One region of the Parabacteroides sp. ASF519 genome, then DNA from elsewhere that is predicted to be linked to it. Evidence: riboswitches for the same ligand, from Rfam matches in the RefSeq annotation. Region 1 holds a riboswitch; the other holds the start of a gene.
What was found. A riboswitch is a leader RNA that binds a small molecule or an ion and turns the genes downstream of it on or off. The one in region 1 is predicted to bind cobalamin.
Positions count from the first base shown of each region.

Region 2: linked by a shared signal. The riboswitch ahead of C825_RS17600 (sirohydrochlorin cobaltochelatase) and the one ahead of C825_RS24270 (porin family protein) in region 1 are both predicted to bind cobalamin.

Region 1 covers NZ_AQFV02000006.1:6,038,327-6,042,527, forward strand. The annotation lists gene priA (replication restart helicase PriA) at 1-1,808, opposite strand, end outside; gene C825_RS24270 (porin family protein) at 1,878-2,477, opposite strand; cobalamin riboswitch at 2,746-2,944, opposite strand; gene C825_RS24275 (carbon-nitrogen hydrolase family protein) at 2,985-4,031, opposite strand; gene C825_RS24280 (heparinase II/III domain-containing protein) at 4,043-4,201, opposite strand, start outside.
Region 2 covers NZ_AQFV02000006.1:4,432,567-4,436,767, reverse strand. The annotation lists gene cobJ (precorrin-3B C(17)-methyltransferase) at 1-712, opposite strand, end outside; gene C825_RS17605 (AraC family transcriptional regulator) at 1,107-1,949, opposite strand; partial or broken gene C825_RS17600 (sirohydrochlorin cobaltochelatase) at 2,275-2,625, opposite strand; cobalamin riboswitch at 2,760-2,955, opposite strand; gene aspT (aspartate-alanine antiporter) at 3,096-4,201, shown strand, end outside.

The sequences.
Region 1 (4,201 bases):
AAATCCAACCGCTCGACCTTCGCCGAAGGGAACAGGGAAGCTATTTCCTCCTCCACCTTCTCTGTCCCAAAACCCATCATCTTCAACTCCGTACTCTGGCATTCCGGACAATGAGGCGGTAACTGGATGGTATATCCGCAATAATGGCAAACCAATTGGTTATGATATTTATGATAGGTCAAGCTGACATCACAGTTCACACAATGAGGCACCCAGCCACAACTCTTACATTCGATCAGCGGGGCAAACCCACGCCTGTTCTGGAACAAGATAGCCTGTTCACCGCGTGCCAGGGACGCATTTACTTTCTCGACCAATAACGGGGAGAAAAGTGTATCCTTCATGATCTTTTTCCGCTTCAGTTCCTTTATATCGGCAGTTATAATCTCCGGCATCAGGCAGTCACCGTAACGGGTAACCAACTCTACCAGTCCATACTTACCAGTCGTTGCATTGAAATAAGAATCGATCGAAGGGGTAGCAGATCCCAGCAGCGTCTTTGCCCCATGCATTCCCGCCAGCACGATTGCAGCATTGCGGGCATGGTAACGAGGGGCCGGATCTTGCTGCTTATACGTATTTTCATGTTCCTCATCCACAATGATCAGTCCCAGGTCCTTGAATGGCAGGAAGAGAGAAGAACGTACACCCAGCACTACCATCGGTTCGTTCCCATGCAGGAGTTTGTTCCATACTTCCACACGCTCGTTATCCGAGAATTTCGAATGATATACCAAGAGCTTATTACCGAACAGTTTAGCCAGCCGTTCGGTGATCTGCGTCGTAATAGCTATTTCAGGAAGCATATATAGAACCTGCCGTCCCAGCTTCAGAACCTCGTCTATCAGCCGTACATAAATTTCCGTCTTACCGCTGGAAGTAACTCCGTGAAGCAGGCAAACATCTTTAGAAGTAAAGGTATCATGTATCTCGCTATACGCTTTCTCCTGTGCCGGACTAAGCGAACTGAGAGGTTGCAAACGGCATACCGGAACCTGCAAACGCCCCACTTCTTTTTCATAGCTTTCAAGGACTCCCCGTTTCAGCAACCCGTCCAATATCGTTGATGAACAACCGCTGCGTTCCAGTAATTCTTTTTTGGATACTTCCACGGTTAATGCCGGATTTAATGCGTGGCTCAGATCAAGGAAGCAAACCAGCAAAAGTTCCTGCTTCTTGGCCCGCTTAAAATCAGCAAAGGCTTCCTGCAAGCGTTCTTCGGTTGCATATTCCTGAGACAGACGGATAAATGTCTGCATCTTCGGAACAAACCCGCGTTTCATCTCTTCGCTGACCTCCACTGCCCCACGGGCCATCAGGGAAGCAACTACGGGAACGACATTGCGCAGGCCTGTTTTCTTTTCCAACTCCGAAACTGTTAACTTGAGCACTCCTTTAAAAGCATCCAGCACAGTCTGCTCATTAGGACGCAAAGGACCGTCTGCCTCAAAATCGGCATTATAAGTGACAGCCGTCTCGCTTTCCAGTTTCAGCCCGGAAGGTAAAGCCACTTTATAGACATCCCCCAGTTTACACATATAATAGGAGGCGATCCATTTCCAAAAGCGAAGTTGCGGCCTCCTTAGTACTGGGCTGGCATCCAGCAGGGCATAAATCTCCTTCGTCTCAAAGTCCGTATTCGGCCTGCGTTCATGTACTTCCATCACAATGGCAGTATAGTAACGTTTCTTGCCGAAATGAACAATGACCCGGCAACCGGGAGTTACGGCTGCCTCCAGATCCGTCGGAATACTATATGTATAGCTATTCTCCAACGGCAGGGGTAGTATGACATCTGCATATTTCATTTCCGAGGTCAAAAGTAACAAAAAAGGCCGGACTGTTAAAGCCCGGCCCCTCATATCTTCTGTCTGTTATCAGAACAAGATAGCGGCTGTCACCGACCATCCGCGGTTCTTGGCATTCAGATCATATTTTTCCGCACTGTAATTATCAGTCAGTCCCAGGCCATAGTTTATACCGACCTGCAAATGGCTGATCAGTTCCACACCTGCACCAAAATTAAGACCGGCACTAAAGTTTTTCGCTTTCACCTGTCCTACTACACTTCCGGGAATCTCCCAGAATTTATCGCCACCTACACGGAAACCGATATACGGACCGGCAGCCAGATATCCTTTAATGATAGGTAGTCCGAATTTCCATTTCAAATTCACCGGGACATCGATATAATCTGTTTTCACATTCGTGGAAGTTCCTGTCTCCGATTTCACATCCATCCCTTTCTGTGAATAGAGGATAGCCGCATCCAACCCTACTCCAATCAGAGGAATCGTTGTCTCGATCATCGGACCGATCTGGAAACCAGTCACATTATCCGCTTTCAGAATATCTGAATTCAAATGAACGGACGATATATTCAAACCACCTTTTACCCCAAACTTCAATTGGGATTTAGCGGGAACAGCAATAAATGCCATCAAAATAATCAAAACTAAACCTGTAACCTTTTTCATATTGCCTGTTGTTTTATAAATACTATCTGCAAATAAACATACTTTTCCAATAATAAACAAGTATTCCGTCTTAACTGTTCAGTCTTTGAAAAAGAAAAGCATGGACCACCGACGGAGCTCATCCCGTCAACCGAACCATGCTTCTTTTCCTAATTATTATGGCAAAATAATTAAAAACAGATCCTAAAAGGACAGCAAACTGGGAATGGAACAAGAATAGAAAGACATCAGATGTCTTGTTTTTCTCATCCGGCCTTTCCTCGAAGCCGTCGAAATAATATGCCTTGCAGGTCTTCTGACTTACTTCCGGATCAAGCGCCTTCCCATTCCCCTTACAGAACAGTGGCAAAAGTATGCCTGATACGTTATGAAGCTCACAGCAGCGGGACTGTCCGGGATTCACACCCGGTTCCCTTTTAATCCTTACCCGCGGATACAGGCTCGGAACAATGCATAGCGCAAATATAGAGATATTTTTACATCTTACGGTAGCAGATCCTATAAATTTTATTTATTATGTTTACGATATTCATCTATTGCGTCTTTTACCGGAGCTTTAATCAATTTTTGTTCACGAACAGCACGGGATTGATTGAAATAATCGTCCAATAACTGAATATCAAATTCATCTATCATCCGGTCTGCTGAAATCGAATCATGTTCACTGGTGATCATCACTGCCCCTATACGTCCGGGATCAGAGATAGAAACAAGATCACCGTACTTTCTTTTCAAAGCGGTCAATTTCTCCCAGTTATTATCGAGATGTACCAATTTACGGTCAAGGTTGACTGTAGCCACAGCATAATTATAATAGTTCGTACTTGAGGCGACCACCTCTCCCAATGGGTTACGTATCTCCGACGGAGCATTCAGAAAACCATAGGCACAAACAAAATAAGCCTGACAGGAATAAGCCCATTTGCTTTGTTCCAAACCTCCGTGATACATTGATGGAAACAAAATTATGTCCGGTTTTTGCTGAGCATACCGTTCCCTCAACTCATCAAAATTAAGATCGAAACAAACAGCACAAGCAACAGTCCCGAAATCACATAGCAGGAGTTCTGCTTCATCAGAAGGCATGATCTCATTCATTTCCTGGATAGTAGGAAAATTCTTATTATATATACCGGCTACTTTTCCACGTCGGTCAAGCAGTATACATGAATTCCACCAGCTTCCGTTTTCTTCCCTTTTGGTTCCAAAAGCAATATAACAGTGATTATCTTTTGCTACCGAAGCCAGGTAATCCTTTACCTGATCTTTCCTTACTTTATAATATTCAAACTGCTCTGCCGTAGTTAATCCGGAAGGACGATCGCATGCTTCCGTTAATAATATCAGATCCGGCTTATGTAATAACACTTTTGACAACTGCCTTTGCCAGTAATCGATCATCTGATCGACCATTTGCTGATAACTCATCTGATTATTTACGGAAACCGCAACCCCTCCACCTCCGATAGTGACTATTTTCACCGGATTCTTTGCCCGGGCTGCCAACACGACTGTAAAAACAGTTATAAAAATCAGGTAAACAGAATGTTTCATCTTCTTTCAGGTTATTTATGTTCCTCAATCACTGCAGGTGTACCGTCTAAGGAAAACAGAATTTTCCAACCGGCAACGGACGCCCCCAGTCTGCCATTTTCTTTAATCAATAGTGCCTCATCGGGTGTTATTTCCGGAGAACCGGCATCATCGACAAACAACACATGCAG
Region 2 (4,201 bases), 1.6 Mb from region 1:
TTTTATTTTCGAACTGATAGGTCTGTGAGTTGCCGATAAGGATGACAGTGAACATATCCACCTGTTCCGGGTCGAAGTCTGCCAGTGTGGTGATCGTCACTTCCTGTTCTTCGCGTCCTGCCTGGCGGACAAAGCCGACCGGTGTCTGCGGATCGCGTTCCTGTAGGAAAATTTCGATCAGGCGGTAGAGCTGCCAGTAGCGGCCTTCACTTTTGGGATTATAGATGGCGGTGATAAAGTCTGCCGAAGCGGCGGCTTTGATGCGTTTTTCTATCAGTTCCCACGGTGTCATCAGGTCGGAGAGGGAGATCACGCAGAAGTCGTGTCCTACCGGGGCACCCAACAGGGAGGCTGCCTTCTGGAAGGCACTGATTCCGGGTAAAGCTTCGATGCTGATGTCACTTCCTTTTTCGCGTTTCATCTCGTAGATAAGCGGGGCCATCCCATAGATGCCGGCATCGCCGGAGCTGATAACAGTTACTACTTTGCCTTCGGTCGCATAATTATATGCTTCTTCGGCACGTGCCTTCTCCCGTTTCATCCCTGAGTCGATACATATGGCTCCGGGACGGATTATCTTTTCAATGAACCGGAAGTAATATTTGTATCCCACGATAACGTCTGATTGCCGGATGGCAGATAACACTGCGGGAGTAATGTCTGATTCACTGCCGGGTCCGATACCGGCTACGATTATTTTACCTGTGCTCATTTATAGCTTTGAGTTATTGATTCTGATACATTCGGTTGTAATCATGCAGACACAAAGATAATCTATTTATTTCGTACCGGTAGACTTTTGACGGTTTTGTTCTTAAAAATACGTTTCCGGGCTTTGCGTTTGAGTTGCAGGTATTGCAGCCAGGAAAATACTCGTAGTAACACAACAAGTAAAATAACACCTGACAGAATATAACAGACTAAGGGAGTTGACATTCTCCCCTCAACAAAAGTATTATCCCCACCCTTACCAAGGGATAATAACACATACAATTTGGTCATCATAATTTAATAAGAATCTGTATTTTAACAATACAAAGGTAGCCTATGCTGCAGAAGGGGAATATATATAAAATCACATATAAAATATATAATCTGATATTCTTTCAGCTGTTTAGTTTCTTCTTTAATTCTTCGGGGGTAAGTCCGAATTGTGTTTTACAGAACTTATAGAAATGAGAATGTGAACTGAAATCGAAATCGTCGATTATACTTTTGAAATCTTCACCTTCTGTTGTCAGGCATTTTAAAATCCGTTTCGCCTTTTCATTCAGTAACCACTGGTAGGCAGGAATACCGAAGTTTTCTTTGAATTTGACCCGGAAGGAGTTTATCCCATATCCCATCAGATTGGCCAGTTCTTTGACATTCTTTACTTTCATATAATTTTCCGCTACCTGTTTTTCGAACTCAGACGGGTGATTGGCCAGCAGATAGAAAAAATGACCTAAATCTTTACTGGGGTAGACTGTTTTGAGAAGATAGAACAGTTCCTCTCTTTTGGCAAGATATAAGTTGTAATTCAAATAATTATTCTCCAGATACTGAATGAGAAGTTTTAAAAAGCTGTAGAGAGGTTCGATTATCTTTAGTTCTATCCATTCAAACGAGGATTCGGGTAATAGGTCATATTGAGCCCGGAAACGAAATAACTCATCGATAGTCAGACTATCGAAGGTGAACGCAAGAATTTGCGAACATGGAGTAATTTCATAGGTGTATTTTTCATGCCCTTTAAGAAAGAGCATATGCGGTTCGCCAATGGACTTCGTTTGAGTATGTGGAGAATATATTTTTACTGATCCGTCCAGTATGAAGAAAATCATATTATTATATAGGTAAGATTCAGTTAAATCTATTCCTTCGGGCTTTATGAGAAGATCAAAGCCTGCATGTAATGACTGACTGTTAGGTATTTCAGAAGGCGCGTTATTAATCGTACTTTTCATGTTTTTGTTTGGATTTAGTTGTTGTTTTACACTCCATGTGAATGTATATGCAAAAAAAATACAATGTTCCAGTTTGTTATGTATACAAAATATCATTTTATGTATATATTTTGATATAAATAAAAATGCAAGTAAAGATGGTAAATAATTAGTTGATAATAGATAAAATGTCTATTGTTATTGCTCCTTTAATAATGTAAAAGTTCTGGTTGTGTAAATTAGAATTTCAAGAATGTATTGATATAAAAAACCGGCCTTTCCCCGTATGAGGAAAGAGGCCGGTTTTCATTTGTGACTCTGTGACGGATAATGGGCGTTTGGTCCGTCAGTCTTTTTCAGCAGCGTATTGCTTCTTTTTATCCATGATATCGACTATTTTGTGTTTGGCCGCAAAACGGGCATGTTCGATGAAGATGTCCTGTATGTCGGGATTCTGTCCCAGACCTTCCATCAGGACGGATACTTCGTAACCGTTGTCTTCCAGCTCCTTTTTCCAGTCGCCTGCTATATCATTGTTGGCATGGTCGCCGGCAACGAACATGAAAGGCATGAGCATGACTTTCTTTACACCGCTGGCTTTGAGCTTGGCAAGCATCGTATCGAAAGTGGGATAACCTTCGATCGTTCCGACATGGAAGTTTTCATAGCCTTTTGCTTTCAGCATATAATCAGTCACTGTCTTCTGCAACATACCGTGTGTGCAAAAGACATACTCATTGAACAACCTACAAGAAAGGCTGTCAGCAGACATTTCTTTTTCATTGAAAGAGATTTGTTTTATGTTCATAATAGCCCTCCTGGCCCCGGGAGAACGGATTTGTCTGTCTGGCAGGTTTCCTGACTTGCCCGGAAAACGACCTTCCCATCCTTGTCACGGACAGTGGTGTAAGCATGTTTTCCTTTTATAGCGGGCTTCACAGTAGCAGGCACTATTCCGGATTCTCACCGGATTCCCTTTTATACGGCAACCGGAGGCTGGCGTATCACCAAAGCGGGACAAAGATAGAAATTTATTTAAAATAAGGGAGCTTTTATAATCTCTTAATTGAATCTCCCGCAACAACTTTCTCATGGATTGTGTTCCATTTACCACAATAAAATCGGACATGGAATATGTCTTACTATTAACGTCAAATAATTGTATATATGGAGTGGTTTGCTGATTTGCTCAAACACTATCCGGAACTGGCTATCTTTCTGACACTGGCTTTCGGTTTCTGGATAGGTAAATTTAAGATAGGTAAATTTTCTTTGGGAACAGTTACCAGCGTATTGCTGGTCGGTGTATTAATCGGACAATTGCATATCGATATCGGGGCACCCATTAAATCCGTATTCTTTCTTCTGTTCCTTTTTGCCGTGGGATATAGTGTTGGTCCGCAGTTCTTTCGCGGGCTAAAAAAGGAGGGACTTCCGCAGATGTTTTTTGCCGTACTGATGTGTTTGTTCTCTCTGTTTGTTCCCTTTTTGCTTGCCAAGCTGATGGGATACAATGCCGGAGAAGCGGCTGGATTGCTGGCTGGTTCGCAGACGATCTCTGCGGTGCTGGGAGTAGCGGAAGATACGATCAACCAGAGCGGGTTGAGTGCGGCAGACAAAACATCCATGATTAATGTGATGCCTGTAGCTTATGCTGTCTGTTATATTTTCGGTACGGCCGGTTCTGCCTGGCTGATGAGCGATGTGGCTCCCCGTTTGCTAGGCGGACTGCCTTCGGTAAAGAAGGCTTGTAAAGAGCTGGAAGCAAAGATGGGTACCGACGATGAGAGCGAGCAACCCGGTTTTATGCCGGCAGCACGTCCCATCACTTTCCGCGCTTATAAGATCAGTAATGACTGGTTCGGGGCAGGCAAGACCGTACAGGAGCTGGAAGATTATCTGGAAGGGCAGGGCCGTCGTCTGTTTGTAGAACGCGTACGAATCAATAATGTGGTATATGACGTGAAACCGGACCTGATGCTTCAGAAAGGGAACGAAGTCGTGTTGAGTGGTCGCCGTGAATTTGTGATCGGAGAAGAAGATTGGATCGGAGACGAAGTGAACGACCTTGAATTGCTGGACTTCCCGGCAGAGACATTGCCTGTACTGATCTCCTGTAAGAAGTTTTCGGGAATAACTGTAGCCGGTCTCCGCAGTGAAAAGGTGATGCACGGCGTCAGCATTAAAAGTATCAAACGTGCGGGTGTCAATATACCTGTGCTGGCTGCGACAAAGATTAATCCGGGCGATATGCTCGAACTGGTAGGTACCAA